DNA from 4 places in the Pseudarthrobacter sp. RHLT1-30-1 genome. Region 1 is predicted to be linked to each of the others. Evidence: riboswitches for the same ligand, from Rfam matches in the RefSeq annotation. Region 1 holds a riboswitch; each other region holds the start of a gene.
What was found. A riboswitch is a leader RNA that binds a small molecule or an ion and turns the genes downstream of it on or off. The one in region 1 is predicted to bind S-adenosylmethionine.

Region 1 (7,624 bases):
GGATGGCCGCGCAGGAATGACCAGGCGGCGCCTGCCAGCGACGCGGCGGAGCCGGCATGGATATAGAGGCCGCCAATACGGGCATCCTCCTCAAGTCCCGGCACTGGCTGGTACCCCAGGATGAAGAATGACCTCCACAGGCCAACGGCCATCAGGACGACGGAAGCCAGAACCAGGATGGACCAGAGGATGGCACCCGGCCACCCGCGACGTCGCAGTCGTACATATTGCAGGCTCATCGGCTAGAAGAACATCGGCGGGGCGTCCAGCACTGTTTCATCGACGCGCCGGTCTTCCCACTGGGTGAACGGCTTGTCCAGCTCGTACTTGCCGTCCTCGGTGCGGTGCAGGGTGCGGACCTCGGCGTTGTCCGGGTTGTTGAGGGACTCGAAGTACTCCACCGACCAGTGGAACCAGCGCATGCAGAACAGCCGCATGGTGAGGCCGTGGGTGACAAACAGTGCATTGGGGGCGTAGTCCGGTCTTGCCCAGTGCCGGTGCAGGGTCTCCATGAACGAGGAGACCCGGTCATAGACATCGGAGCCGGACTCGCCCTCCCGGAAGCGGTAGAAGAAGTGGCCGTAGGCGTTGCGGAGTTCCTTCTGGTCCTCGATCTCGCCGGCGATCTGGAAGTTGGCCCAGTCCTGCTCCCGCAGCCGCGGTTCCTCGATCACGCGCTCGACCAGCGCGCCGAGGTTGAGCGCCTCAAGGGTCTGGTAGGCACGCAGGTAGGGGGAGACGTACACGCAGACCTGCCGGCCGTCCAGCAGCCGCCGGACCTGCTCGCCGGCCGCCCGGGCCTGGTCCAGGCCGAGCTCGGTCAGCGGAATCCGGTAATCGGGCACCCGGTTATAGATCGAGGTGTCGGCATTGGCGGCGGACTGGCCATGCCGGATCATGATGATTTTCCCGGGCGCACTCATAATCCCCAAGCATAGGCGGCAACTCCGGGCAAGATAGGAACATGCTCGTTCCCTCCCGCCGCCGTCTGCGGCTAGAAGTCTGGATCGTCCTGGGCCTGTCCCTGGGGCAGTCCGCCGTGTATTCGGTCGTTCAGCTCCTGGACAAGATGACCCGTGCGCCGCTGGCGGAGGGCACCTCCACCCTGAACCGTTCGCAAAGTACCCGGGAGTACTTTGATCTGACCTACCAGCTGCTGGATATCTTCTTCGCCCTGGTGCCGGTGGCCCTGGTGATTTACTTCCTGACCGAGCACCGGCCGGCCGGACTGTCCGGCGGCGGTGGCCGGGGCGTCACGGCGTTCCGGACCCTGGGCCTCAGTTTTGCCCGCCCCGGCAGGGACCTGCTGCAGGGCTTCGGCCTGGCGGCGCTGATCGGCATCCCCTCCCTCGGCCTCTACGCTGCCGGCCGGGCTCTCGGCATCACGACGGCGATCATCCCCAGCGCGCTGGACGCGTACTGGTGGACGGTGCCGGTGCTGATCCTCTCCGCAGTCCGGCACGGGATCGTGGAGGAGGTGATCGTGGTGGGCTACCTGCTGGACCGGCTCGGCAAGTTCGGCTGGGGTGTGCCGCTGGCGGTCTTCACCAGTTCCATGCTGCGCGGCAGCTACCACCTCTACCAGGGCTTCGGCCCGTTCATCGGCAACGCCATCATGGGCGTCATCTTCGCGCTCATCTACACGAGGACCCGGCGGCTGATGCCGCTGGTGATCGCCCACGCCGTGCTGGACATCGTGGCGTTCGTCGGCTTCAGCCTCTTCGGCAAGGCCATCGGCCTGGGCTGAGTCTGCACCCAATCAACGCGGAGTCACCTCCGGCCCATCCGGAGCCTTCGGACGGGCGCGAAGTGACTCCGCGTTGCCGGTATTAGGTTGCCGGTATTAAAAAGTATCGGCCGCCATCGGTGGGTGACGTCATTGGCACCCGCTGATGGCGGCCGAAGTGTTGGGCGGTGAAACGCTAGATGGTGACGGCCCCGGTGGCGGTCTCGAATGTGACGGACAGGATACCGGGGGTGCCGCGGGGAGCGAGCCAGTGGACGGCCACGTCTTCGAGGGGCTTTTCGACCGGCACACCGAGCCATTCGGTGACCCGCTCTGCCGAACCGGCGATCGTGAGGGCGGACATCTTGACGTTGCTCTCGTAGGCCTTAGACGGGTGGAGTTCCGGATCGCCTTCCCACTTGAGCATGTACGGAACCTGCGGATCGGCGATGAGCCCCAGGATGCCGATCTGCTTCCAGACCAGTTCGCGGCCGTCGGGGAACTTGCGGTTGCCGTTGACGGCGGCGCGGCCGAGCCGTTCCTCGAACGGGGCCAGGTCGTCAACTTCGACGCACCAGCCCATCCAGCCGCCGCCGGCTTCGGAGCGGGCACGGACGGCCTGCCCGAAGGGAGCCTTGTCCGAGGCCGGGTGGTTCAGCACCTCCACAACCTCGAGATATTTGTGTCCCGCGAGCGGGATAATCATGTTGCGGGTCCCGAATCTGGGGTGTACTCCGCCCTTCACGGCTTCAACGCCGAGGGCAGACGCAATTCGTTCGGTGGTGGCAGCGAGGCCATCTTGTTCACAGGCGTAAGAGACGTGATCCATGCGCATGCCATCATCTTGGCACTTTGTGATGCGGCTCTCAGCTTAGGGTGCCCTTACCGGGATGGGATCCTAAATTCCGGGGTGCGCTCACGGCTGTTCCTCCTTGTCAATAGGGCGTCAATGGGGTGTCAGTGGCGCTCCAACGCGACTGACAGCCCCCGCCGCGCATCCAGCTTCATCTTCGTCACAAAGCTATTCACGACCCGTCACCGCTTCCTAGACTGAGGGCAGGTCATGAGTGCCAGCACAGAGCCCCGGCTTGCTGGCCGGCAACCCTCGTATCGCGGTGGGGTGCCCCGGGTGAAGACCTGGCCGTCCGGCGCCCGCCGGAAGGCAAGCGCGGCGCCAGTGCTGACCCGGGCCAAGAGGCTCCGGAATGCCTGTGCCCAGTCCCTTGAGGAGTGTCCCGATGTCGAACGCCTGGTCCTTCGAAACCCGCCAGATCCATGCCGGCCAGGAGCCGGACAGCGCCACCGGCGCCCGCTCGCTGCCGATCTACCAGACGACGTCGTTCGTCTTCCCCAGCGCCGAGAGCGCCGCCAACCGCTTCGCCCTGGCCGAACTTGCCCCCATCTACACCCGGATCGGCAACCCCACCCAGGACGCGGTGGAACAGCGGGTGGCCAGCCTGGAAGGCGGGCTCGCGGCACTGCTGCTGAGCTCCGGCCAGGCCGCGGAAACCTTCGCGATCCTCAACGTCGCCGAGGTCGGGGATCATGTGGTGGCGAGCCCCAGCCTCTACGGCGGCACCTACAACCTGCTGGCGCATACGCTGAAAAAGTTCGGCATCTCTGTCACCTTCGTGGAGGACCCCGACAACCTAGCCCAGTGGCGCGACGCCGTGCAGCCGAACACCAAGCTGTTCTTTGGCGAAGTCGTCTCCAACCCGCGCCAGGACGTGCTGGACATCGAAGGCATCTCACAGGTGGCGCACGAGGCCGGTGTCCCGCTGATCGTGGACAACACGCTCTCCACCCCGTACCTGATCCGGCCGATCGAGTGGGGTGCGGACATCGTGGTGCACTCCGCCACGAAGTACCTCGGCGGCCACGGCGCCGCGATCGCGGGAGTGATCGTGGATTCCGGCAACTTCGATTTCGGCAAGGACCCGGAGCGTTTCCCCGGCTTCAACACCCCCGACCCCACCTACAACGGCCTCGTCTACGCCCGGGACCTCGGCGCGGACGGTGCCCTCGGCGCCAACCTGTCCTACATCCTCAAGGCCCGCGTCCAGCTGCTGCGCGACCTCGGCTCGGCGGTGTCCCCGTTCAACGCCTTCCTCATCGCCCAGGGCATCGAAACCCTGAGCCTGCGGGTGGAGCGGCACGTCGCGAACGCCATCAGGGTGGCTGAATGGCTCGAAGCCAGGGACGACGTCGAATCCGTCGCCTACGCGGGGCTGCCCTCCAGCCCCTGGTACGAGCGCGGCCGCAAATACGGGCCCAAGGGGACCGGCGCCGTCGTCGCCTTCAACATCGCCGGCGGAGCCGAAGCCGGAAAGCGGTTCGTCGACGCCCTCGAACTGCACTCGCACGTGGCCAACATCGGCGACGTGCGCTCGCTGGTCATCCACCCGGCGTCGACCACGCACAGCCAGCTCTCCCCGGAACAGCAGACCATCGCCGGCGTGAACCCCGGCCTGGTGCGGCTCTCCGTAGGCCTGGAACACATCGACGACATCCTCGCCGACCTCGACGCCGGATTCCGCGCGGCCAAGACCGCCTGAGCAGCACCGGCGCCCGGCGCCAGGTCTGGGACAGCCTGGGCTGCCCGGGCGCCGGTCCAACGCGGGGAGTCACACGGACGTCACAATCTTCGCCACCTGCCCGCCGCGTTTCGTAGACTCAAGGAAGGTCATGAGCGCCAGCGACAGCCCCGGCTTGCTGGCCGGCAACCCTCCATTTGCGGCGGGGTGCCCCGGGTGAAGACCTGGCCCGCCGGTCAGCTGACGGTGGGCAAGCGCGAAGTGAGGTCCCAAATGACGATTGCCGCCACCCGCCAGGGTGCATCTGTAACCACGACCACCCAACCCCACGCCCCCGCCCCGGCCGGCCAGGGCGCTGCCCCGGCGGTCCCGGACGGAACCGTCCGGCACCTCCGGATCGGCGACCTGGAACTCGAATCCGGCGCCCGGCTGCCGGACGTCACCCTCGGCTACGAGACCTGGGGGACCCTCAACGCGGACCGCTCCAACGCGGTTTTGATCGAGCACGCGCTCACGGGGGACACCCACGTCACGCGCGGCGACAGCGAGGAGCCCGGCTGGTGGGAGCAGCTCGCCGGCCCCGGTGCTCCCGTGGACACGGACAAGTACTTCGTCGTCTCGATCAACATCCTCGGTGGCTGCTACGGCTCCACCGGGCCCTCCACCACGGCTCCCGACGGAAAGCCCTGGGGCTCACGGTTCCCGCTCGTCACGCTCCGGGACACGACGGCGGCCGAAGCACGGCTGGCGGACGCCCTGGGCATCCGCAGCTGGTTCGCCGTGCTCGGTGGTTCCCTGGGCGGGGCCCGGGCCCTGGAGTGGGCGGTCAGCTGTCCGGAGCGGGTCCAGCGCTGCGCCGTGATTTCCGTCGGGGCGAGCAGCACCGCCGAACAGATTGCCTTCGCGCAGGCGCAGACGCTGGCGATCCGGCAGGATCCCAATTTCAACGGCGGAGATTACTACGGCGGCCCGGAGCCGGAAGCGGGCCTGGCCCTCGCCCGGCGGATAGCGCACATCACCTACCGTTCCGCCGCAGAGCTGGACGAGCGGTTCGGCCGGAACGCCCAGGACTCCGAGTCCCCGCTCGAAGCCGGGTCCCTGGCCGGCCGGGGACGCTACCAGGTCGAGAGCTACCTGGACCACCAGGGCAACAAACTGGTCCGGCGCTTCGATGCGAACAGCTACATCGCCATCACCGAGGCGCTCATGAGCCACGACATCAGCCGGGGCCGCGGCGCCCTCACCGAGGCCCTGGCTCCGACCACGGCGCAGTTCCTGGTGGCAGCCGTCGACTCGGACCGGCTGTACTTCCCGGCCCAGTCCGATGCCCTCGCCGCTGCCCTGCCGGGTGACGTGGCCGTGCACACCATCGAGGCGCCGATCGGGCATGACGGCTTCCTGACCGAGATCGGCCAGCTCACCAACCAGCTCCGGCAGCACTTCTTCGGCTAGTCCTTCGACCAAAAACCGGGCCGGGTGTGCATTTATGCAGATACGCTCTGCACTAATGGCCGTTGAGCCTGCGGGCGTGAACGTCCATACTCGTTGAGAATGATGCCGCGTGTCACAAATCACAGGCGTCCACCGCCGCAAAGGTCCATAGGGTGTCGACGGAGACACCAAAGGAGTCGAAAATGAGTTCTCAAAACGCCGCCAGGCGCCCCCAAGAGGAAGACGTCAAGTCGTCCGGCCTGAAGAAGGTAGTAACGGCCTCCATGGCCGGCACCGTAGTTGAGTGGTACGAGTTCTTCCTCTACGCCTCCGCGGCGACCCTCGTTTTCGGTAAGACCTTTTTCCCCAACTCCGGCTCGGAACTGGACGGCATCATTGCCGCCTTCCTGACCTACGCTGTTGGTTTCGTCGCCCGGCCGATCGGCGGCATCGTCTTCGGCCACTTCGGCGACAAGTTCGGCCGCAAGCAGCTGCTCCAGCTCAGCATCATCCTGGTGGGCGTCGCGACCTTCGCGATGGGCTGCCTGCCGACCTTCCAGCAGATCGGCTACTGGGCCCCGGCCCTCCTGGTGTTCCTGCGCTTCGCCCAGGGCTTCGCCGTCGGCGGTGAATGGGGCGGCGCCGTCCTCCTCGTGGCAGAGCACAGCCCAAGCAAATCCCGCGGCTTCTGGTCCAGCTGGCCGCAGTCCGCCGTTCCGCTGGGCAACCTGCTGGCCACGGCCGTGCTGTTCATCCTGAGCTCCACGCTGTCTTCCGCCGACTTCCTCAGCTGGGGCTGGCGTGTGGCCTTCTGGCTCTCGGCCGTGATCGTGCTGATCGGCTACTACATCCGGACCAAGGTCACGGACGCCCCCATCTTCCTGGAGGCCCAGAAGGAAGTCACCGTCGAGAAGAAGGGTTACGGCGTCGGAGAGGTGTTCCGCCGCTACCCGCGTGGTGTTTTCACCGCGATGGGCCTTCGCTTCGCGGAAAACATCCTGTACTACCTCGTGGTCACGTTCTCCATCACCTACCTGAAGGTGGTTGTCCAGACGGACACCTCACGGATCCTCCTTCTGTTGCTGGCGGCGCACCTCGTCCACTTCGCGGTGGTGCCCATGGTCGGCCGCATGTCCGACCACTTCGGCCGCAAGCCGGTCTACATGGCCGGTGCCATCCTGGGCGGCACCTGGGGCTTCTTCGCCTTCCCGATGATGGACACCAAGAACGACCTCATCATCCTCGCCGCCATCACGATCGGCCTGCTCTTCCACGCCCTGATGTATGCCGGCCAGCCGGCCATCATGGCTGAGATGTTCCCGACCCGGATGCGCTACTCCGGCGTCTCGCTGGGCTACCAGGTCACCTCGATCGTGGCCGGTTCAATGGCCCCAATCATCGCCACCGCCCTGCTGAGCCAGTTCAAGTCCTCCACCCCGGTGGCTGTCTACCTGCTCGGCGCCTGCCTGGTCACGATGGTGGCGGTGTTCTTCCTCAAGGAAACCCGCGGCATCTCCCTGCACGACGTCGACGCCGCCGATGCCAAGGGCACCGCGGACCTGCTTGCCGCAGGCAAGAAGTAAAAGGCAAGAAGTAACAGCCAAGAAGTAACAGGCAACAAGCAAGCAACTGCCCGCAAGGCAGTGCGAATATGCAGCAGCCCGGGTTCCGCAAAGGCGGAACCCGGGCTGTTGCCGTTGCCGCCGGCTTAGCTTGTCAGGACCGCGAAGCCCGGGCCGCGGCTCATCCCGCCGGGACCGCTCAACCCCGCGAGAACCGCTCAGCCGGCCAGGACCGCCCGGCGTTCGGAAATCTCCGTGCGGATCGCCTCGAGCACCGCCTGCACCGGGGCCGAGCGCAGGGACTCCGAACGTGCCACGGCCCAGATCGGGAGCTGCCGCTGGAAGTCGTCCGGCAGCACAGGCACGAAACT
Region 2 (7,624 bases), on a different contig from region 1:
CTGGGACCTCGACCAGGCCCTGGCCGTGGCAACCACCGCAACGGCCGGATCGGAGTCCGTCCCGGACACCCTTGCGGCCGACACCTGCACGATTGGAGCACTCTCATGAGCAGCGAAGAAACCCGCACCTGGACCAGCCCGTCTGCTCCGGAGCGGCTGAACCTGCTGCGGCAGGCGAAATCGATCGCGATTGTGGGCGCTTCGGACAAGCCGTCCCGGGCGAGCTACTTCGTGGCGACCTACCTGCAGTCCTCCACACGCTACAAGGTGTATTTCGTGAACCCGGTGGTGAAGGAAATCCTGGGCGAGCCGACCTACGCCTCGCTGGCGGACCTCCCGGAGAGCCCGGACATCGTGGACGTTTTCCGCAAGCACGATGACCTGCCGGGTGTCCTGGAAGAGGCCATCGCGGCCGGCGCCAAGACCCTGTGGCTGCAGCTGGGCTCGTGGCACGAGGATGTGGCGAAGGAAGCCGAGGCTGCCGGGCTCGACGTCGTGATGGACCGCTGCGTGAAGATTGAGCATGCCCGGTTCCACGGCGGCCTGCACCTGGCCGGCTTCGACACCGGCGTCATTTCCTCCAAGCGGCAGGTGCTCGCCTAGCCCGTCCTGCGCGTTCGGCTGCCGAACTCGCGGGAAACGTGCCTGGTCGCTGTAACGAAACAGCGAGCCGGCACGTTACCCGCGACCGGGGCGACCGGCCCGGGTGGCCGGGCCGCCGCCGGGGGGGCTCGGACCGGACTAGGGCTTTCCGGGGAGCTCCGGAAGCACGCCCGGAAGGGTCGGCACCGGCAGCGGAGCCCTGGGGAGATTGTGGTCCTCGCCCGGACCCGGGAGCCCGGGAATCCCCGGTGTGACCGGGCGGTGCGGCGGCGTCGGAAGAACTCCGTCCCGTCCAAGAGCGGGTGGAGTGGCCGGCGCGCCTGGCGCAGCAGGAACCGCACCAGCGGATCCAGGAGCTGCGGCCGCGCCATCGGCTGTCGTCGGGGTGGTGGCTGTAGCCGGAATTGACGGCACGGGAGCTGCCGGGATATGCGCCGGTGAGGGTCCGGCCGGTTGTGGGGCCGAATCCGGTGTCGCGCCGGACGGCTGGAAGACGACGCCCACGGCGTGGCTGACACTGGCCCGGAAGTCCTCGCCGGAGGCTGCCACGGCGCCGGCCCCGAGGGTCATGGCACCTACGACAGCGCCGCCAACGATCGCCAGCCGGCGCTTCCGGCCGCGGCGCTCGGCCAGGCTGGAAACGCCCGCCGGCAGCGCTTCCTCGGCGGGACCCGGCGTCGAAGTCTCCCTAGGACCCGGCGTAGCAGTCCCCAGGGGACCCGGCAGCGCCTCCTCGGCGGGACCCGGCACGGACGCGAGGGTGGGCATCGCCGTCGTCGTGTCAGCGGAAGTACCGGCTGCGGGAGCACCGGATCCTGCGGAGGAACCCACGGCCAGCAGCGCCGCGAGGTCGGCGCGGGGCGCAGGGGCCTGGGAAGGGACCAGGGATCGTAGCTCTTCGAGCGAACTGCGGAGCTCGGTCGCTGCTTCGAGGCCGGAGTCACGGAGCATCGCCTGGATGCTGCCATCCTGCTGGGGTTCGTGGGATCCGGTCATGATGCTGCGTGGTCCTTTTCGGTGACGAGTTCGCGCAGGGCACTGAGCCCGCGTCGTTGAAGCTGTTTAATGGCACCCGGCGTCTTGTCCATGATGCGGGCGACCTGGTCGATGGAGAGGTCCGCGACGATCCTCAGGACCAGGACTTCCCGTTGCTCATCGTTGAGCCGGGAGAGGAAATCAGTAAGGCCTCCCAGCGAACCGAGTACCTCGTCCTCGGCGGAAGCGGCGTACCGTGTGTCATCCCGGGGGTCGTATTCGGCCAGGTACGGCGTCCGGTCGGCCCGCCGGTGGTGGTCCACCAGCCGGGCGTGGGCGACGGAGAAAATGAAGGTCCGCAGGCCGCTCCGGCCCCCGGTGACCTTGGAGAGTTTCGGCAGGATGTCGACGAAGACGTCCTGGGTCAACGCCTCGGCGTCGTCCACCCCGCGGGCCCGGAAGTAACCCAACACCGCGGGTGAAATGCTGGCGTAGACAGCGCTGAATCCTGATGGCTCGCCCGCCAAGGCGGCTGACATTTCGTCATCGCTGAGCTGTGCTGCCAAGTGGCTGTCCTTCCGGTTGCTGCCGGGGTGCGGCCCTGCCAGTGTAGCGGCCGCACCCCCGGGCGCCTCCGTAGAGGCGTCCAGTCCCTGCCTGTAGAGCTCAGTGCCTACTTGTTGAGCTCAGGCAGCTTGTCCGACGGCAGGGTCGGCACGGCCGGGGTGGCGGGAACAGCCGGCGCACCCTCGGCGCCGGGCACGGCCGGAACAGCAACGGTCACGCCGGCGTGGGCCTTGGCCTGGGCAGCGCCGGTGGCGTTGGCCGCAGCTTCGGCGGTGACGCCGTCCTGGTCGGCGTCGACGGTACCCTCGACGGATCCTTCGGTGCCTTCGGTGCTGGCGTCGCCCTCGGCGGAGCCATCAACGGAGCCATCAACGGACGGCGACGCCGGGACGGCGGGGACGGCCGGAACCGCCGGCGCGGCGGGAAGTTCGGGGGTCGCCGGAACCGAGGGGGTTGCCGGGACGGCGGGCGTAGCGGGGGTCACTTCAGCCTGCTGGGTGCTCGAAACCTGGGCCGCGTTGGCCAGGCCGACACCGGAGAAGCCTCCGACAACGATAATGGCGGCGCTGACAGCAATCTTGGTGGTCTTGCTAACACTCTGCATAAGAAACGTACATCCTTTGTTTTTTGGGTGTAGCCGGCTGAAGCCGCGTGGGGGCAGTCAACAGCCCGCGCTATCTTTCGAAGGCCGGCCGGCGCCGCACGGGGCGGGCCGGCCTGCACTTACATGGAAGGCCGGCCGGATTCCTGGTGGGGGGGTCCATCATCCGGCGGCGCTTACAAAGGAGTAATCGCCCGGCGGCCCCGAAAGGTTACGCACCATCCGGAACTTTCTCCGGGGGCTGCCCGGCGGAGCGGTAACACCGGCTTTAACGGCGACGGCGGCGGGCCACCCTTTCAGGTGACCCGCCGCCGTCGGGCGCCGGAATGAGCGTCCGCCGCGGGCAGTACTAGTCGTTGATCAGGTCGTTGATCACGATGGTCTGGTCGCGGTCCGGGCCAACGCCGATCGCGGAGAAGCGCGTGCCGGAAAGCTTCTCGAGCGCCAGCACGTAGTTCCTGGCGTTCTCCGGGAGGTCGTCCAGGGTGCGGGCACCGGTGATGTCCTCGGTCCAGCCCTCGAAAAGCTCGAAGATCGGTTTGGCGTGGTGGAACTCGGTCTGCGTCATCGGCATTTCGTCGTGCCGGACGCCGTCGACGTCGTAGGCCACGCAGACCGGGATCTGTTCGATGCCGGTGAGCACGTCCAGCTTGGTGACGAAGTAGTCCGTGAAGCCGTTGACCCGCGAGGCGTGCCGCGCCAGCACGGCGTCGTACCAGCCGCAGCGGCGCGGCCGGCCGGTGTTGACGCCGAACTCGCCGCCGGTCTTCTGCAGGTACATGCCCATCTCGTCGAAGAGTTCCGTGGGGAACGGGCCGGCGCCGACACGGGTGGTGTACGCCTTGATGATGCCGATGGACCGCGAGATCCGGGTGGGGCCGATGCCGGAGCCTACCGAGGCGCCGCCGGCGGTCGGGTTGGAGGAGGTCACGAACGGGTAGGTGCCGTGGTCGACGTCCAGGAACGTGGCCTGGCCGCCCTCCATGAGGACCACCTTGCCCTCGTCCAGGGCGGTGTTCAGGACATAGGTGCTGTCGATGACCAGCGGGCGGAGGCGTTCGGCGAAGGACAGGAAGTAGTCCACGATCTCGTCCACCTCGATGTCGCGGCGGTTGTAGACCTTGACCAGCAGTTCGTTTTTCTGCCGCAGCGATCCTTCGACCTTCTGGCGCAGGATCGACGCGTCGAAAACGTCCTGGACGCGGATGCCGAGGCGGGCCACCTTGTCCATGTAGGCCGGGCCGATACCGCGGCCGGTCGTGCCGATGGCGCGGCTGCCGAGGAACCGCTCGGTGACCTTGTCCAGGACCTGGTGGTAGGGCGCCACGAGGTGGGCGTTGGCGGAGATACGCAGCCTGGAGGTGTCCGCACCGCGGGCTTCCAGTCCGTCGATCTCCTGGAACAGCGCCTCGAGGTTCACCACGCAGCCGTTGCCGATGATCGGAATGGCGTTGGGGCTCAGGATGCCGGCCGGAAGGAGCTTGAGCTCATACTTCTCACCGCCTACGACGACGGTGTGCCCGGCATTGTTGCCACCATTGGGCTTGACGACGTAGTCGACTCGGCCACCAAGCAGGTCAGTGGCTTTACCTTTGCCTTCGTCGCCCCATTGGGCTCCGACGATCACGATTGCTGGCATGGGATCCTCCCCCATTCGTTCGGGCCGGGTTCCGGATTCACCAGGGTGATCCGGAGCTGGGCGCCGTTCATGAGAATGCCCCGAATCTACCGCTGTGCTCTTACCATCAACGCCAGAGTCCGGGGCTCTTACCACCCAAGTTTAGCCGATAGCCGTGGCGGCCACCCATTTGGCCATCCAATGGACTTTGCGGGCCGTTGCGGTAATGACCCGGTGTCCGGCCAGCGAAACTTCGGCGCGCGGACTTGCGCGGGTCTCCGTGGTGGAATTTAGTAAGAGTTGACCATCCCGAGCGGCCGAGGGACCTGGACCATTGACGCCGCAGCAACCTGCGGACACTCCCCTGTGACGGCAACGGTGCTACCGCCAGGACCGATGCAAAGGAACCACTCATGCAGCAGAACACCGACCATATCCGCGCCACCCACGCCGGCTCCTTGCCCCGCACCGCCGAGCTGATCGCGGCGAACGAGGCCAAGGAAGTGGACGGCATCAGCCCCGAATTCCTGGACCTGCTGGAAACCTCCGTGGTGGACATCGTGCAGCGCCAGAAAGACCTCGGCCTCGAGATCGCCAACGACGGCGAATACGGGCACACCATGTCCAACTCGGTGGACTATGGAGCGTGGTGGAACTACTCCTTCAGCCGGCTCGGCGGGCTTGAGCCCACGGAGGTGGACCGCTGGAAAGACGCCGCGGTACACCGCTCCACCCCCGGGAACATCGTCCTGACCACGTTCCCGGACCGGCGCGACCGGCAGAAGTTCGACGACGCCTACACCGATCCGTCCTCCGGGATCCTGGCGCACCGCAAGAGTGTCACGCAACCGAAGATCGCCGGCCCGCTGACCTACACCGGCCACGCCCTCGTGGGCTCGGACATCGCCGACCTGAAGACGGGCCTGGCCGCGGCGGGCCTGTCCGAGGGCTTCGTCGCTTCCCTGTCCCCCGGCTCCTGCGCCCGCGTGGCCAACGAGTACTACAAGACGGACGAGGAACTCCTCTACGCCTGCGCCGACGCCATGCGCGAGGAGTACAAGGCCATCATCGACGCCGGGCTCACGGTCCAGCTCGACGATCCCTCGCTGGCCGAGAGCTGGGACCAGATCAACCCGGAACCGGCCCTGGCCGACTACCTCAAGTTCATCCAGCTACGGGTCGAGGCCACCAACTGGGCCCTGCGCGACCTTCCGCAGGACCAGATCCGGCTGCACGTCTGCTGGGGCTCCTGGCACGGCCCGCACACCACGGATATCCCCTTCGCGGACATCATCGACTCGGTGCTGCAGGTCAATGCTGGCGGCTACTCCTTCGAGGCCGCCAACGTCCGCCACGAGCACGAATGGCGGGTCTGGGAGGAGACCAGGCTCCCGGACGGAAAAGTCATCATCCCCGGCGTCGTCTCCCACGCCACCAACGTCGTTGAACACCCGGACCTCGTGGCTGACCGGCTCGTCCGCTTCGCCCAATTGGTGGGCCGGGAAAATGTGATTGCCTCCACAGACTGCGGTCTCGGCGGCCGGGTGCACCCCCAAATTGCCTTTGCCAAGCTGGAATCCTTGGGGGAAGGCGCCCGCCGCGCCTCGGCGCGGCTCTGGTAGCAGTCCCTCGCGCGGGAACGGCATTTCGTGGGACTTGATAGACTAGTAAGGATCGACCAGGAATCGGTCCACACCACATTTTCAAACCACACCGTACATTACGTACCCGGTGCTTGGCGTGCCCACGTACGGTCTGGCAGCTTCACCAAACCCGCAGGAGACTCAGCAATATATGACAGCCTTGGCCACTGAAAATTCCCGCGAACAGCTTCTGAGCCGCCGCTATGAACCTAGCGTCGCAGCCGTCAACGAGCTGTGCGACACGCTGCAGGCAACCAAAGCTGGCATGAATGTCCCCTACGTGGATCCGATGCACGACATCGATGAGTGCCGCATCATCAGCCTCTTCTCCAACATCGGGACCGAGGATGAGTCAGGCTTCATCACTGCCGGGGACGAGGAAGCCGCCACCCGCCTGCTCGGCGTCCACTGGAAGCTGGGCCTGCGCCCCGAGTACGTTATGCCGTGGAACGTTCACCCCTGGTACGTCCCGGGCGAGCCGAACGGCAAGTTCACGCCCGACCAGATTTCCGCGGGCCTGAAGCCGCTGCTGAAGTTCCTCGCCGTGGTGCCCCGCGCCTCAGTGATCGTGGCTCACGGCACCGAGGCCAACCGCCTCGCGAACCTGCTCCTCAAGACCGAGGTGCCGATGATCTGGCGCCGCGGCCTTAAGACCTACAAGGTCCGCTCGCTCAGCGGCCGCGCCTTCGCCGGCACCCCTGCCCGCCAGGAGCAGTACCTCGACGAGATGGGCACCGTCTACGCGGACGCGATGGCCCGCACCGGTCTGGCCAAGACCAGCTAGTCTCTACCCGCACCGACGACGGCGGGCGCCCACCTTCTGGTGGACGCCCGCCGTCGTTGTTTAACAAACAACGCGGGGTCACTTCCGGCCCATCCCAGGGGGTGGAATGGGCCGGAAGTGACCCCGCGTTGCTTCGTGGTGCCGGGAGGGGTTAGCGCTTTTCCGCTTCGATGGCGGCCTTGGCGGTGGGGTCGGAGTCCTTGAGGAACTTCTCGATCCGCTCCGGCTCCTCGGCTTCACCGATCGCCGCGGAGGCGCGTCCCAGCGAATACAGCGCGCGCAGGAAACCGCGGTTGGGCTCGTGCTCCCACGGGATGGGACCCACGCCGCGCCAGCCGTTGCGGCGCAGCGAGTCCAGGCCGCGGTGGTAGCCGACCCGGGAGTAGGCGTACGAGTCGATGGTCCGGCCCTCGGCCCACGCTTCCTCGGCCAGCACCGCCCAGAGCAGCGAGGACGTCGGGTGCTTTTCCACCAGGTCCAGGGCCTCCTGGCCGGCCTCCAGCGCTGCGTAGACCTCGGTCTCGGCGGGCAGGAGGGTGGGCTCGGGGCCCATCAGGTTCTTGCGGAATTCGTCCGACATGCTTAGAACGTCTTGCCGGTGGAGCCGAGCTGCTGGGCAGCCTCGACGACGCGGGCCGCGAGGCCGGCCTCGGCGGAGGCGCCCCAGACGCGGGGGTCGTAGAGCTTCTTGTTGCCGACCTCGCCGTCGACCTTCAGTACGCCGTCGTAGTTGCGGAACATGTGGTCGGCAACGGGACGGGTGTAGGCGTACTGGGTGTCGGTGTCGATGTTCATCTTGATGACACCGTAGGAAACAGCGTCGGCGATCTCCT
Region 3 (7,624 bases), on a different contig from region 1:
GGACGCGACTTCGTCGGCGAGGTCAAATTCCTGCCGGGCTGTGCCGGAGCCGATCCGCACCACCAGGGCGCCACCGAAAGGTTTCCGGCCCACAACTTCGACGTCGGCGTCCAGCCCGATCTGCTCGGCGGAAAGGTAGCGCAGCAGCTCGGGGTTTTCGTCGCTGATCCGGGTGATCCGGCCGGTGTGCCCGTCGTCGAGTTCGCTCATCCGGTGAGCCGCCGGCACCAGCACTGAGCCGTCCGCGGCGGGGATCGGATCGCCGTGCGGATCCCGCACCGGGTTCCCGAGTTTCGCCGCCATCCGCTCGATGAAGGTGTCCGAGACGGCGTGTTCCAGCAGTTCGGCTTCGTCGTGGACCTCATCCCAACGGTAGCCGAGCTCCCGGACCAGGAACGTTTCAATCAGCCGGTGCCGCCGGACCATTGACAGCGCCAGCCGGACGCCGTCGGCGGTGAGCGTGATGGCGCTGTAGGGCTGGTGGTCCACCAGCCCCTGGTCCTTGAGCTTGCGGACCATTTCGGAGACTGACGAGTTGGCCACGCCGAGGCGTTGGGCCAGCTGGGTGGAGGTGATGGGCTTGTCCTGCCACTCCGTGAAGGAGTAGATGACCTTGACGTAGTCCTCAATCGAGGAGGAGGGCAGGCTGGTCTTCACAGCCCCAGCCTACCGTCAGGCGGCGCCGGAGAAGGTCAACCACAGCAGGACAAGGTTGAGCGCCACGACCAGGATCACACTGATGACGGCGGCAATTCGGAGGGCCATCCCGTCGGTGAAGCGTCCCATCAGGGTCTTGTTGCTGGTCAGGACCACCAGGGGGACCAGCACGAAGGGGATCCCGAAGCTCAGGACGACCTGGCTGAGGACGAGGCCCCACGTCGGATCGAAGCCGATGCTGAGCAGCACCACGGCCGGAATCAGGGTGACGACCCGGCGGGTCATCAGCGGGATCCGGATCTTGAGCAGGCCCTGCATGATGGATCCGCCGGCGTAGCAGCCCACCGACGTTGAGGCCAGTCCGGAAGCGAGCAGGCCGACGGCGAAGATCACGCCGATGACCGGACCCAGGTTGGTGGTGATCGCGGCATGGGCGCCTTCGATCGTATCCGTCCCCTCCTCGCCACCCAGGGTCGAGGCGGCCAGCAGCAGCATCCCGATGTTGACAATCCCGGCGACCGCGAGGGCCGCCACGACGTCCCAGCGGGTTGCCCGAACGAGGCGGGCCAGGGCCTGCGGGGGGACGTGCAGGTGCTGGTTCGGGCGGTGCCGGTCCCTGGAGAGAGCCGAGTGCACGTAGATGGCGTGCGGCATGACGGTTGCGCCGAGCATGCTGGCGGCGAGAAGCACGGTGTCCGGCCCCTGGAAGCCGGGGATCAGCCCGGCCGCCACGCCCGCTGGGTCGGGCGGGCTGATGAAGAGGCCGGCCAGGAACCCGATCGTGATGATGCCCAGCAGGAACATAATGATGAACTCGAAGGGCCGCTGCCGGTTCCGTGCCTGCACTGCTAGCAGGAGCATGGACACGCCGCCGACGATCAGGGCGCCGAGGGGGAGCGGCAGCCCGAAGAGCAGGTAGAGCGCGATCGCGCCGCCGACCACCTCCGCCAGGTCGGTGGCGGCGGCAACGATCTCGGCCTGGACCCAAAACGCGCGCCGCCAGAACGGTTTGAGGCGCTCACCCAGGATCTCGGGCAAGCTCTTTCCGGTGACAATTCCAAGCTTGGCGGACTGGTACTGCACCAGGACCGCCATGATGTTGGCGGCCACCAGCACCCACACCAGGAGGTAGCCGTACTGGGCGCCGGCCGTGAGGTTGGCGGCAACGTTGCCGGGATCGACGTAGGCGATTGCGGCCACGAACGCCGGTCCCAGCAGTCCGAGCAGGGCGCGGCGGCCACCGGGTTTATGCCGGGCCGGCGCTGCCGGGGCCTGCGGTTGGTGTCCTGATACGTCCAGCACGGTGTGCTTCCTGGGTAGGGGCGTCGACGTCGACGCACCGGTGGCGGTGGCTTGGTGCCGGCACCGGAGGTTTGCAAGTGCCTACCTATAATTATTAGGCATACCGAAACCCTAGGCCAGAGTGCCGTCCGGGGCAATGTCCGCTCAGGGGTGCGGCGGTCTTAGGCCCGGACGGCGCGCCAGCTCTGCGTCAGGTAGGGGAGCGGGATGACGTCTTCGGGGTGGTGGCCCAGATGCTCGTGCAGGTACCAGTCGAGATTGCCGAGCACCTTGGCGCGGGTCGCCTCGCCGGCCGCCAGGTAATAGCTGCGGGACTTCGCCAGTTCCAGGATGTCTCCGGTGCGCACCGGATCCTCCCAGCGGGTGAGGTGGCTTTCCAGGCCGGTGAACTCCGGACCCAGCGGCGGCCTGAAATGCGGTTTGTGCACGTCGCCGGCATGCATGATGCGCGTCAGCCGGTGCACCCACGGCACGGACGTGTCCAGCTGGTTCCAGATCAGCCCCAGGACACCGCCGGGGCGCAGGATCCTGGCGGACTCGGCGCTGGCCAGCAGGGGATCGCACCAGTGCCAGGCCTGGGCGACGGTGACGACGTCGAAGGCCGCGGCGGCCAGCCCGCTGATCTCGGCGGTGCCCTCGACGGCGGTGACGCCCGGGAGAGCCCGGCGCAGCTGCGCCAGCATGTCGGCGGACGGGTCCACTGCCGCGGTGTGCAGGCCGCGTTCGAGCAGCAGCGCGGTGAATTTCCCGGTTCCGGCGCCCAGATCCGCGGCGTCCTTCGCGCCCGCGGGGATCAGCCAGTCGGCTGAATCGGCGGGGTAGCCGGGGCGGACGCGTTCGTAGTGTTCGCCGCCGTCCTGGAAGCTCTGGCCAAGCTCCAGGCGGCGCTCCTGATACAGCTTGGGTCCGCCGCGTGCCACGTGCGATCTCCTTCGGCAGGTCTGGATGGGTACCTTTCGAATTTACCGCACGCGGCAGGGTCGGTGCTCGGCGGCTTCCGTCCACTGGGCGGCTGTGCCGTGCTGTTAGTCCGCCGTGCTGTTACTCCAGGGTGCAGGGGGCCGCGCCGGCGGTTCCCGGTGTGTTGGGTGCCCAGTGCGGGTAGCTGCGGGTGTCGTTGGACGGCACCCACCTGCCGGCGTCCACCACGTAGTCCGATCCGAGGCCGGTCTGGCGCAGTTCCCGGATCCCGGCGAGCAGCCGCTCGGCGTCCTCCAGCCGCGACCCCAGCCCGAAGCTGGCCCGCAGCGAGCCGGCCGGCAGCCCGAGCCGCCGGAGCAGGGGATGCGCGCAGAACCGTCCGTCCCGCAGCCCGATACCGTGCTCGGCCGACAGATATGCCGCCACCAGGCCCGCATCGTAGCCTTCGAGCGAGAAGTTGACGACGCCGATCGTGCCGGTGCCTGCCCCGGGGCCGGCGGGTGCCTCGAAGGAGGCGCTGTCCGAGAAGATCTGGTGGACTTTGACGCCGTCGATCCGGCTGAGGCCCTCGACAAGGAAGGACCGGATGGCGTTCTCGTGCGCGTGCCACTGTTCCACGTCCAGGTCGGCGATCACCTGGGTGGCCCGGGCCAGGGTGGCTGCGCCGAGGACATTCGGTGAGCCGCCTTCGTGCCGGGCCGGACCGGTGGTCCAGCTGACGGCGTCGACCCGGGCATCCTGGACCGCTCCGCCGCCGGCCAGGTGCGGTGTGCCGGCGTCGAGCCAGTCGGGACGGCCGATCAGCACACCGGCGCCGAACGGTGCGTAGAGCTTGTGCCCGGAGAAGGCGAGATAGTCGACGTCGTCCGCGGCGATGTCGATCCGCCGGTGCGGGGCCAGCTGCGCGGCGTCGACGACGATCCGGGCGCCGTACTCGTGCGCCAGGGCGGCCAGGGCGCGGACCGGGAGGATCTCTCCGGTGACGTTGGAGGCTCCGGTGACGGCGAGCAGGCTGACGCCGCCGTAGGCGAGTTCGCCGCGAAGCAGTTCCAGGGTGGCGGCGAGCGTGGGGGCGGCAATGACGCTGCGGTGCGGCACGCTCTGCCACGGCAGCAGGTTGGCGTGGTGTTCGATGTCGAGATAGAGCACCTCGCCGGTGTGGACGCCGTCCACGACGGGCAGGCAGCCGGCCAGCAGGTTCAGTGAATCAGTGGTGTTCCGGGTAAAAATCACCGAATCGTCCGGACGGCCGCCCACGAATTCCCGGACAATCGTGCGGGCGTTCTCGTAGACCGAGGTGCTGATCTGGGAGGCATAGCCGGCGCCGCGGTGGACGCTGGCGTAGTACGGCAGGATCTCGTTGAGATAGGCGGAGACCACGGACAGGGCCGGCGCCGAGGCGCCGTAGTCAAGGTTGGCGTAGCGTACGGTGCCGCCCTGAATGAGCGGTGCCTCGATCTCGGCGCCGGTCACCGCGGCCAGCGGCCGGCGGGCGAGGGCGAGGCGCGGATCGGGCTGGGCCTGGCCCGCGCCGGGCTGGAGTTCAGTGGAAGAAAACGTGGCAGTCGACATGGGACCTCGCTCGAAAAGGACCCCACATACCGGGGATCCGCGCTTGCCGGGTCCATTCCGGACCGGCCAGGTCGTCACCCGGGGCACCCCACCGCGAATGGAGGGTTGCCGGCCAGCAAACCGGGGTTTAGCGCTGGCACTCGTGACCTGCATCGAGCCTAGGACATCTGCGCGGAAGCGGAAAAGGGGGCGCTCTTATGTGAAGCGCTTTGTTACGGAACGCGCCGGGAGGCCCGGTGGAGGACGGCGGCGGAATGGCGCACAGCGGGCCAGACCGGGTTGGTCTGCAACGGGTCGTCCTGCAGCAGGTCGTCCTACAGGAGGTCGTCCAGCCCCGGGTTGAGGCGTTTGAGGACCTCCGAGTGCAGGATGGAGTTGGTGGCCAGGGCGTTGCCGCCGAAGGGTCCGTCTTCGCCTTCGAGCGAGGTGAAGCGTCCGCCGGCCTCCGTCACGATCGGGACCAGGGCGGCCATATCGTAAAGGTTCAGTTCGGGCTCGCAGGCGATATCGACGGCGCCTTCGGCCACCAGGCAGTAGGACCAGAAGTCGCCGTAGGCCCGGGTGCGCCAGACCTCCTCGGTGAGGCCGAGGAACTCATCGAGGTTGCCGCGCTGCTTCCACCCGCCCAGGCTGGAGTAGGACAGCGACGCGTCCGAGAGGTTCGAGACATTGGAGACCTTCAGCCGGGTGGCGGCCGCCAGCGACCGGCCCATATAGGCTCCGGCCCCCTTGGCGGCCCACCAGCGTTTGCCCAGTGCCGGGGCGCTTACGACGCCGACGACCGGCTCGCCCTCGTCGACGAGTGCGATCAGTGTGGCCCAGACGGGGACGCCGCGGACGAAGTTCTTGGTCCCGTCGATCGGGTCGATGATCCAGCGCCGGGAGCCGTGGCCGGAACTGCCGAACTCCTCGCCGAGGACGGCGTCGCGCGGCCGGGACCGGGACAGCTGGCCGCGGATGGCCTCCTCGACGGACTTGTCGGCATCCGTCACCGGTGTGAGGTCCGGCTTGGTCTCCACGCGAAGGTCGAGCGCCTTGAAGCGGCTCATGGTCTGGGAATCTACGGAATCTGCCAGTACATGGGCAAGGCGCAGGTCATCGTTGTAGCTCGAAGCGGGTTGACTCATGGTTCCAAACTACCGCCAAAGCGGACGGCGCGGCGGGAGGCCGCGTTGCTGCGCCGCCGGGGGCGGCCCGCGCCCGTCCACGCTGGGCCCGGAACGCACCGTCAGGAGACGGTGCCGAGTTCCTTGACGTCCTGGGCTTCCATCCGCGGGTCGGTCCCCAGCAGCCGGCGGAGCGAGCCGAGCCGGGCCGGGCCGGATTCGCCCGCATGGCCGGCCGCCACCCAGGCGTCCACGCCGCAGTTGACGGCGCTGGAATCGTGCTTGCAGCCCCGCTCGCAGTCGTCGGTTCCGGGCTCAAGGTCCGGAAACGAGCGCAGGATCCGGTCGGGGTCCACATGGGCCAGGCCAAACGAGCGGATGCCGGGCGTGTCGATGATCCAGCTGCCGACGGGCGCATCGTTGACCTTCAGGGCCAGCGCCGAGGAGGAGGTGTGGCGGCCGCGACCGGTGACGGCGTTGACGCCGCCGGTGGCGCGCTCGGCGCCGGTCAGCGCGTTCACCATGGTGGACTTGCCGACGCCGGAATGACCCAGCATGACGGTGACCTTCCCGTCGAGGTAGTCGCGCAGCTGCGACACGGCGTCCTTGTCCAGCCGGGCGGACAGCCCGTCATCGGAACGGGCATCGATGCCGGAGGCCTCGGAGTCCGCCGTCTTGGAGATGATGACCGGGAAAGCGAGGTGCTGGTAATTGGCGAGGAGCTCCGCGGGATCCTTGACATCGGCCTTGGTGACGAGCAGCAGCGGGTCGATTCCGGCGTCGTAGGCGGCCACCAGGGCGCGGTCGATGAACCCTGTCCTCGGCTCCGGGTTGGCGGCTGCGACCACGATCACCAGCTGGTCGGCGTTGGCGACGACGGCGCGCTCGATCGGGTCCGTGTCGTCGGCGCTGCGCCGCAGCAGGGTCTTGCGGTCCTGGATCCTGACGAGCCGGGCCAGCGTGTCGGGTTCCCCGCTGACGTCGCCGACGAGTGAGACGAAGTCGCCGGCCACCACGGGGTTGCGGCGCAGTTCCCGGGCCCGGGCGGCGATGATTTTGCGTTCTTCGGGGGTTCCTTCGGCGACGATGGCGGTGTAACGTCCCCGGTCGACGGTGATGATCCGTCCGGTGACGGCGTCCTCGTAGGCGGGCCGGTCCTTGGTCCGCGGCCGGGTGCCCTTCTTGTTGGGGCGGATCCGGACATCGGATTCGTCCCAGGAGTCAGTGCTGCGTGCCACCGGCGCCATCTTTCTCTGTGGGGAGGGAGCCTGCGGGGGCTGCGTTTCGGTGGTGGCCCTGGGCGAGCATGGACTCCCACAGTTGCGGGAAGCCCGGCATCGTTTTGGCCGTGGTGGCGATGTCCTCGACCTCGACGCCGGGGACGGCGAGGCCCAGGATGGCGCCTGCCGTGGCCATCCGGTGGTCGGCATAGCTGTGTACGACGCCGGCGTGCAGCGGCGCGGGCCGGATGATGAGGCCGTCGGCTGTCTCCTCCGCGTCGCCGCCCAGGCGGTTGATTTCGGCCACGAGGGCGGCCAGCCGGTCCGTTTCGTGTCCGCGGAGGTGGGCGATGCCGCCCAGCCGCGAGGGGCCGGAGGCGAGGGCGCAGAGTGCGGCGACGGTGGGGGCGAGTTCGCTCGTGTCGTCGAAGTCCGCGCCCTTGATCTCCGGGCCGCCGGTCACGGTCAGCGTGCCGTCCGCGAGGGTCACGGTGGCACCCATGGTGGTGAGGATGCTGCGCCACAGATCGCCGACCTGGGTGGTCGGGGTGGGCCAGTTCGGGATCCGGACCGTGCCGCGGGTGGCCAGGGCCGCTGCGAGGAAGGGGCCGGCGTTGGAGAGGTCCTGTTCGATCCTGAGGTCAAAGCCGCGAATCGGCCCGGGGGAGACAAGCCAGTGGTTCGGACGGGAATCGTCCACGGCCACGCCGGCTCCGCGGAGCACGGCGACCGTCATGTTGATGTGGTCCAGGCTCGGGACGGGCTTCCCGGGATGTTCGGTGCCTTGATGCTCGAGGTGCAGGCCCTCGGTGAAACGGGCCCCAACCAGGAGCAGCGCGGACACAA
Region 4 (7,624 bases), on a different contig from region 1:
CCAGGCCCAGCAGCCCGGTCCACAGCCAGATCAGCTCCAGCGGCCCGAAAATGCTGAGCGCGAAGCCGCCTCCGGTCATCAGCGCCACCACGGTGTTGATCGCGCGCTGGTCCCGCAACCGGGTGGCGAGCGCCGGCGCGAACAGGGACCCCAGCATTTGCAGCACGATCGAGACCGAGACGATCACCCCGGCCGTGCCGCCGTCCACCCCGCGCTCGCGCAGGATCGGGGCCAGCCAGGCGAAAACGCTGAACGACATCATCGCCTGCAGCACCATAAAGATGGTCACCTGCCACGCGACTGCCGAACGCCATACGTTCACGCCGCCCTGCGCAACCTGGTGCCGGCCGTGGCGCTGCCGGAGGGCCAGCGGCAGGAACAGCAGAAGAACGACGCCGGCGGGCAGTGCCCAGAACCGCAGCGCCGCTGTCCACTCCGCCGTGGCGCTGAAGACCGGATAGGTGAAACCGGCGCCGAGCGCCGCAGAGGCGCAGATCGCAGTGGTGTACAGGCCACCCATCAGGCCGAGCCGGTGCGGGAAGTCACGCTTGACCAGACCCGGCAGCAGCACGTTGCACAGCGAGATCGCCGCACCGCAGGCAGCCGTCCCGGCCAGCAGGGCCGGGAGGTGCCCGGCGCCGCCGGCCTCCAGGGGCCGCAGCAGGAGCCCTGCCGTCAGCACGGCCATGGCCCCCAGGAGCACGCGCTCGGCGCCGAAGCGGCGGGCCAGCACGGGCGCGAGCGGCGCGAAAACGCCGAGCAGCGTCACCGGCACCGTGGTGAGGACAACGACGGCCCAGCCCGGCAGCCCGGCGTCGGCCGTCACCTCGGGCAGGACCGCGGAGAAGCTGGAGAACACGGTGCGCAGGTTCAGCCCGATCAGGACCAGGCACACACCCAGGTAGGCCAGGCTGCGGCGGCTCCCGACCCGGGTGGGCTCCGCCGCGGGGACGTCGTCGATCTCGGCGTCCACCAGCAGGCTTCGGCGGTCTTCGACCCCGACGCCGGTGGCGGCGGGGTCCTGGGAGCTTTTCGGTACAGTCACGGCCCCATTCTGGCAGGCTCCGCGCCGCCGGCCGTGTCACGGCGCCCGGCCGGGACTCCACTATTCTGGAAGGGATGAGTGAATCCCCAGAATCCCCCGAAACACCGAAGCCTCCCCGGCCGGTGACCCCCGGCACGCAGGCCGCCTTCGGCACGTACGGCGGCCGTCCGGTCAGCTTCGTGCGTCGCGGCACCCGCCTGCAGGGCCGCCGCCAGGTCGCGTGGGAGGAACATTCCGACCGGTGGGCCGTCGAGGTCCCCCGCCACATCGCCAACACCTCCGTGCACCCGGACTATGTCTTCGACGCCGAGGCCGAATTCGGCCGCACGGCCCCCCTGATCGTGGAGATCGGCTCCGGCCTGGGCGACGCCGTCTGCCACGCCGCCGAAGCGAACCCGGACAAGGACTTCCTCGCTGTCGAGGTCTACACCCCGGGACTGGCCAACACCCTGATCAAGATCAACAGCCGTGGCCTGGCCAACGTCCGCGTCGTGGAAGCGAATGCCCCCGAAGTGCTCGCCACCATGCTGCCGGCCGGGTCCGTGACCGAACTCTGGGTCTTCTTCCCGGACCCGTGGCACAAGTCCCGGCACCACAAACGCCGCCTGATCCAGCCGGCCTTCGCGGAGCTCGCCGCACGGGCCCTCAAGCCCGGGGGCATCTGGCGGATCGCAACGGACTGGTCCAACTATGCCGTCCACGTCCGCGACGTCCTGGCCGGCTCCGCCGACTTTGAGAACCTGCATGACGGCGAGCGCAGCGGCGACGAAAGCCCGCTCACCCGGGTCTGGGAATCCGGCGTCGAGTCCCTCGTGGGCGGGGCCCCGGTGAAGGAGGGCCGCGCCCCGGTAAGCACCGAACACACCGGCCCCAATGAGGGAACCGATGAGGCCGGCGGCTGGGCGCCGCGGTTCGATGGGCGGATCCTGACGAGTTTCGAGAACAAGGCGCACGACGCCGGCCGGCTCATCTTCGACCTCAGTTACCGGCGCCGCTAGTCCCGCCACACGTCAGTGCTGTTCCCGGCGGGCTTCGCGTGGCACGATTACGGAAAGGCATGATCCGGGCGGAATGGACGTCCGGCAGAACCACCGAGTCAGTCGAGGAACCCGCCATCAAAAGAGAACTGAAGGACGCCGCGGACGCGGCCGAAAGCGTCACGAATTCCCGCGCACTGGAGCTGGTGGCCCGTGCCGGTTTTGCGGTCAGCGGCATCCTGCACTTCCTGATCGGACTCGTCGCGATCCGGCTGGCCATGGGTGGCGAAGGCGAGGCCGACGTCAGTGGCGCCGTGGAGCAACTCGCCGCGCAGCCGGCAGGGCCGTTGCTGCTCTGGAGTTCCTTCGTAGCCTGCGTGGCCCTTGCGATCTGGCAGGCCAGCGATGCGATCTTCGATTTTGAACACCTGCCGGCGAAGAAAAAGCTGGGGAAAAAGGCCAAAGCCGCCCTCCAGGCGGTGGTCTACGCCGGACTCGCCCTCACCCTGTTCTCTTTCGCCAACGGCGCCGGGAAGGAACACACCAGCTCCACCAGCGACCTCACGGCGTCCATCCTGAAAGCCCCGGGCGGCTACGCGCTGCTGCTCGTCGTCGGCGCGGGCGTGGCCATCGCCGGCATCATCTACGCCATCCGGGGCTTCCGGCAGTCCTTCACCAAATACCTCCGGCTCCCCGCCTCGCCGCGGGCACGCTCGGCGGTGACCATCCTCGGCGTCGTCGGATACGCCGCGAAAGGCATCGTCCTGCTGCTGGTGGGGCTGCTGGTCATCATCGCCACGGTGACGGCCCACCCTGAGGAGTCCACCGGGCTCGACGGCGGCCTGAAGGCCCTTCGCGACCAGCCGTTCGGCCTGTACATCCTGGCAGCCGTCGGCGTCGGCCTGATCTTCTACGGCATCTTTATGATGGTGCGGGCCAAACTCGCCAAGATGTAAGGCCGGACATGCCCAGCCCGGACATCCGCGGCCCCGGCCCGGGTTCCTCGTTCGTCCTGACCGGAACACTGATCACCGACGGCGCCGCCACCGCTGATTCCGTCGTGGCGGTGGCCGGCGGCGGGATCTCCTATGCCGGGCCGCGGAGCGGCTTCGACGCCGCGGGCTTCGACGCCGGCGTCCGCGCCGCGGGCTTCGGCCACGTGGCGGAGATCGACCTTCCGGCGGGCAGTTCGATCCTTCCCGGGCTCGTTGACCTGCACTGCCATGGTGCAGCCGGCGGCGATTTTCCCACCGGTGACAACACGGCGTGCCGCGCGGCCGTCGAATTTCTGCACCGCAACGGAACCACAACGCTGCTGGCCAGCCTCGTGACCGCGCCGGCGGAGGAGCTCCTCCGGGGAATGGGGGTGCTGCGGCCGCTCGCCGACGAGGGCCTCATCGCCGGCATCCACGCCGAAGGCCCGTTCCTCGCCCGCGCCCGCTGCGGGGCGCAGGACCCGGCGTGGCTTCGGGACCCGGACCCTGAGCTGCTGCGCCGGCTGCTGCACGCGGCCGGCGGCACGCTCACGACCATGACGTATGCCCCCGAACTGCCCGGAGCCGCCGGGCTGGTCAGCCTGCTCGCCGGGAACGGTGTGACACCTTCCCTGGGCCACACCGACGCCGATGCCCAGACCGCCGCAAACTCGCTGGCCGCCGCGGCGGAAGCCCTGCGGGGAACGGGCCGGCGGCCGACGGTGACGCACCTGTTCAACGGGATGCCGCCGCTCCACCACCGGAGCCCCGGTCCCGTGGCAGCATGCCTGCGCCTCGCGGCCGCCGGCACCGTGGCGGTGGAACTCATCGGCGACGGCGTCCATCTGGACGCCGAGACCGTCCGGATGGTGTTCGGGCTGGTCGGCGCCGGCAACGTCGCCCTGGTCACCGATTCCATGGCGGCGACCGGCCTGCCCGACGGCGACTACGAACTCGGCCGCTCCCCCGTGGTGGTGCGCGACGGCGTGGCGGCCCTGAAGAGCAGCGGTGCCCTCGCCGGCGGCACTGCCACGCTGCTCGACGTCGTCCGCCGGACCATCGCCGCCGGCGTCGCACCCGCAGACGCCGTCAAAGCCGCGACCCTGGTTCCGGCCGGGATCCTGGGTCTTGGAACCGAGATCGGGAGCCTGCGGCCGGGCAGGCGCGCCGACGTCGTGGCGGTGGACCACGACTTCCGGCTCGTCGTGGTCCTGCGCGGCGGACACGCCCTGACGCGGCCACAGTCATGACGCCCCCGGGCGCGAAACTGGGGCGTTTGTGATCGTTTGTTTCAGAACGTGTCGTCATTATTGGAAAATCGAAGATTCTGCAGGAAAGTAGGTGTTGCCGCCAGCCGAAACGGTTGCCGCAACGAAAAAAGTCCTTCTGAACGAATTACCAACCATCCAGATCGGCTGAGAGACCTGGCTCGATGACGCCGTAGCAACCACCCTTCGGGCACGGTGCTAATGCCAGGACCGATGGATATTGCCACGATCCCAAGTACCTCCGACCTGCGCCTTTGCGGTGGCTGGCGGGTGGGGCCTGTGATTCTGGAGTTCCTCGGTCATGACCGAGAGGATCCCCGATGGATACCAATAGATCACGCACGGCCACGACGAACGCGAAGGCCAAACGCCGCCCGCTGCGCTTGCTGACCCTGATGGGGGCGGCGGCCCTGGCCCTGAGCGCCTGCGGCGCCAACCCGGCCGGCGCCGCGGCATCGCAGACCCAGGATGGAACCCCGGTGCAGGGCGGGACGTTCGTCTTCGCCGAGGTCACCCCGATCAATAACTTCCAGACCCAGGCGGCGCGCTTTTACGAGAAGGCGAACGTCCTGAACAGCGTGCTGGACCGGCTGACCTATTTCGATGCCATTAAGGGCGAGCTCGTCCCCTGGATCGCCAGCAAGTTCACCGCAAGTGAGGATCAGACCAAGTTCACCTTCACGATCCGCCCGGGCGTGAGCTTTAGCGACGGGACACCGCTGGACGCCAAAGCGGTCCAGGCAAACTTCGAGGCGCTGGGGAAGGGTATCGAGGGCGCGAAGATCCAGCCGAACGTTGATTTCTCCGCCTACAAGTCCTCGCAGGTCATCGGCGAGGACCAGGTGGAAGTAACCCTGTCCTCCCCCGACGCCAACTTCCTGCGCGCCACGTCCTCCGTCACCGCAGGACTCGTGTCGGCAAAGACCCTCACCCTCGATAACGCCGGCCAGTCGGCCATCGCGAAAATCTCCGGATCGGGCCCCTTCACCTTCGAATCAGAGAAGGCCGATGAGGAAATCGTCCTGGCAAAGCGTTCCGACTACGCCTGGGCTCCGGAGGGTGCTGCCAACCAGGGCGCCGCCTACCTGGACAAGGTCGTCGTGAAGTACCTGCCGGAGGTGGCACACCGTGCGGGTGCCGTGCAGACCGGCCAGGTTGATCTGGTCCGCGGACTGCAGCCGGCCGACGAGACTGCCCTTGCCGGCAGCGGCAACCAGGTCCTGCCGGCCAAGGGCATTGACTTGACGGCAAACATGGCGGCAGTGCGGGTCGGCAGCGGCAAGCTGGCGGACGCGAAGGTCCGCCAGGCGCTGCAGTTTGGGATCGACCGGCCGACACTCAAGGACACGGTGCTCTCCGACAGCTACGAGCTCGCCGGTTCCATCCTGAACCGTGAAGCGCCTGACTTCGTTGATCTCTCCGCCGATCTGGCCTACAACCCGGAGAAGTCCAAGAGCCTGCTGGAGGAAGCCGGATGGGCAGTCGGCTCCGACGGCATCCGCGCCAAGGACGGCCAGAAGCTTGAGGTCACCGTCACGTCATCAAACAACTCCGTGGTCATCAAGCCCGCTTTCGAACTGATCGAGCAGCAGTGGCGCGAGATCGGCGTGAAGCTGGTCAACCGGGCCGCGGACAACGCCTTCCTGGCGACTGCCATGAAGGATCCCAACGTGGAATTCTTCGGGACCCGGCAGTTTGCCTACGGCGGCCTGGGGCCAGTCTTCGGCCCGGTCACCAACACGCAGACGTTGAACGCGGACCAGCAGCTCAATGGACTCTTCGCCACGGAACGCGCCGCCACCACCGCCGCCGCGCACAAGCAGTCCGTCGCCGACGAGCAGCGCGCGCTGGTGGTCGACCAGGCGTTGGCCCTCGTGCTCTGGGACGAGGTCCAGGTCTACGGCGCCAATGCGAAGTCGCATGTCGAATTCACCTCCGGCACCGCACCGATCTTCCAGGGCGCCTGGAAGACCGGCAAGTAGATGGTCATGGGCCTCTACTTTGCGCGGCGCCTCGGACAGGCACTGCTTGTCATCTGGCTGGCGTACACGCTCGTTTTCCTGGCAATCCAGCTGCTGCCCAGCGATCCGGTCACGATCTTCCTCTCGGCGGACGCAGCGGCTGACCAGGCGACCATTGATGCCATGAAGGCCCAGTACGGCTATGACCAGCCGCTGCTGGTGCAGTACTTCAACCAGCTTGGGCAGTTGCTCGGTGGAGACGTCGGGTACTCCCTGGCCTCCGGGCAGTCGGTGGCGGCCCGCATCGGTGCGGTGGCCGGATCCACCCTGGCGCTGGCCTCCAGTGCCTTCGTGCTGGCCGTCGTCCTGGCTGTGGCCCTCGTGTCCGCGGCAACGTTGAGCCGCTCGACGGCGCTGAAGCGCTTCATCACCAATCTGCCGCCGTTGTTCGCAGCGGTACCGGTGTTCTGGCTCGGGCTGGTGTTGCTGCAGCTGCTGTCCATTCAGCTCGGCGTGATGTCCCTTTTCCCGGACGGTTCCTTTGCCTCGCTGGCAGTTCCCGTGCTGGTCCTGGCCCTTCACGTTTCCGCCCCGATCGCGCAGGTGCTGCTCAAGAGCATCACGCACGTCTATGAGCAACCGTTCATCGACGTACTGCGGGCGAAGGGCGCGTCCCCCGCATGGATCTTCTACCGCCACGCCCTGAAGAATGCTGCAGGTCCGGCCATGACCATTGCCGGTATCACCGTCGGAACCCTGCTTGCCGGTTCCGTCATCACGGAGACCGTTTTCGCCCGCTCCGGCCTGGGCTCGGTGGTCCTGCAGGCCGTCACCGTCCAGGATGTCCCGCTGGTCCAGGGCCTGGTCCTGCTGACGGCGTCGGCCTTCGTTGCAGTGAACCTGATCGTCGACCTGCTGTATCCGCTGCTGGATCCCCGGATCCTCAAGAGCAGTGCGCACGGCTCGCCACGAGCACTGACTGCCTGAGACCGAACGGAGAACCTTGTGAGCATAGAGCTACTACGAACAGATCCTATTAATGAGGTGGCGCAGCCGCCGGCCGGTGGCAGCGCTGTCCCGACCGGCCAGGTAAAACGCGATGGAAGCCTCCTGCGCTTGGTGGGCCTGTGGCTGACCGTCCTTCCCCTGTTAATTGTTCTGGGGTGGGCCTTTTTACCGGGCCTGTTCACCGCCTTCGACCCCATCAGCGGCATTCCGAAGCAGAAATTCCAGCCGCCAAGTGCCGGGCACTGGTTCGGCACCGACCACCTGGGCCGGGACGTCTACGCGCGGGTCGTGCACGGCACCTCGCAGACCCTGCTCACCGCAGGGCTCGCTGTCCTGATCGGCTTCGTGGTGGGAACGTTCCTGGGCCTGTTTGCTGCGACGGCCGGCCGGG

Region 2: another riboswitch for S-adenosylmethionine. It lies ahead of AC50YM_RS00915 (cobalamin-independent methionine synthase II family protein); the one in region 1 lies ahead of metX (homoserine O-acetyltransferase MetX).
Region 3: another riboswitch for S-adenosylmethionine. It lies ahead of AC50YM_RS02935 (aminotransferase class V-fold PLP-dependent enzyme); the one in region 1 lies ahead of metX (homoserine O-acetyltransferase MetX).
Region 4: another riboswitch for S-adenosylmethionine. It lies ahead of AC50YM_RS05000 (ABC transporter substrate-binding protein); the one in region 1 lies ahead of metX (homoserine O-acetyltransferase MetX).

The regions. Positions count from the first base shown of each region.
Region 1 covers NZ_JBWZCG010000010.1:17,398-25,021, forward strand. The annotation lists gene AC50YM_RS09150 (hypothetical protein) at 1-239, opposite strand, end outside; gene AC50YM_RS09155 (histidine phosphatase family protein) at 243-923, opposite strand; gene AC50YM_RS09160 (CPBP family intramembrane glutamic endopeptidase) at 965-1,747, shown strand; gene AC50YM_RS09165 (VOC family protein) at 1,923-2,561, opposite strand; SAM riboswitch class IV at 2,786-2,901, shown strand; gene AC50YM_RS09170 (bifunctional o-acetylhomoserine/o-acetylserine sulfhydrylase) at 2,965-4,281, shown strand; SAM riboswitch class IV at 4,408-4,523, shown strand; gene metX (homoserine O-acetyltransferase MetX) at 4,534-5,712, shown strand; gene AC50YM_RS09180 (MFS transporter) at 5,895-7,274, shown strand; gene AC50YM_RS09185 (LysR family transcriptional regulator) at 7,472-7,624, opposite strand, start outside.
Region 2 covers NZ_JBWZCG010000001.1:182,760-190,383, forward strand. The annotation lists gene AC50YM_RS00885 (O-acetylhomoserine aminocarboxypropyltransferase/cysteine synthase family protein) at 1-109, shown strand, start outside; gene AC50YM_RS00890 (CoA-binding protein) at 106-603, shown strand; gene AC50YM_RS00895 (hypothetical protein) at 742-1,599, opposite strand; gene AC50YM_RS00900 (RNA polymerase sigma factor) at 1,596-2,144, opposite strand; gene AC50YM_RS00905 (hypothetical protein) at 2,252-2,749, opposite strand; gene AC50YM_RS00910 (adenylosuccinate synthase) at 3,096-4,385, opposite strand; SAM riboswitch class I at 4,666-4,767, shown strand; gene AC50YM_RS00915 (cobalamin-independent methionine synthase II family protein) at 4,778-5,986, shown strand; gene AC50YM_RS00920 (uracil-DNA glycosylase family protein) at 6,159-6,791, shown strand; gene AC50YM_RS00925 (DUF3151 domain-containing protein) at 6,943-7,371, opposite strand; gene fbaA (class II fructose-bisphosphate aldolase) at 7,374-7,624, opposite strand, start outside.
Region 3 covers NZ_JBWZCG010000002.1:104,964-112,587, reverse strand. The annotation lists gene AC50YM_RS02950 (metal-dependent transcriptional regulator) at 1-657, opposite strand, end outside; gene AC50YM_RS02945 (Nramp family divalent metal transporter) at 673-1,959, opposite strand; gene AC50YM_RS02940 (class I SAM-dependent methyltransferase) at 2,121-2,879, opposite strand; gene AC50YM_RS02935 (aminotransferase class V-fold PLP-dependent enzyme) at 3,001-4,452, opposite strand; SAM riboswitch class IV at 4,487-4,600, opposite strand; gene hisN (histidinol-phosphatase) at 4,767-5,579, opposite strand; gene rsgA (ribosome small subunit-dependent GTPase A) at 5,681-6,796, opposite strand; gene aroA (3-phosphoshikimate 1-carboxyvinyltransferase) at 6,780-7,624, opposite strand, start outside.
Region 4 covers NZ_JBWZCG010000004.1:82,261-89,884, reverse strand. The annotation lists gene AC50YM_RS05020 (MFS transporter) at 1-979, opposite strand, end outside; gene trmB (tRNA (guanosine(46)-N7)-methyltransferase TrmB) at 1,120-2,043, shown strand; gene AC50YM_RS05010 (DUF1206 domain-containing protein) at 2,103-2,978, shown strand; gene AC50YM_RS05005 (N-acetylglucosamine-6-phosphate deacetylase) at 2,987-4,246, shown strand; SAM riboswitch class I at 4,396-4,484, shown strand; gene AC50YM_RS05000 (ABC transporter substrate-binding protein) at 4,585-6,246, shown strand; gene AC50YM_RS04995 (ABC transporter permease) at 6,253-7,212, shown strand; gene AC50YM_RS04990 (ABC transporter permease) at 7,231-7,624, shown strand, end outside.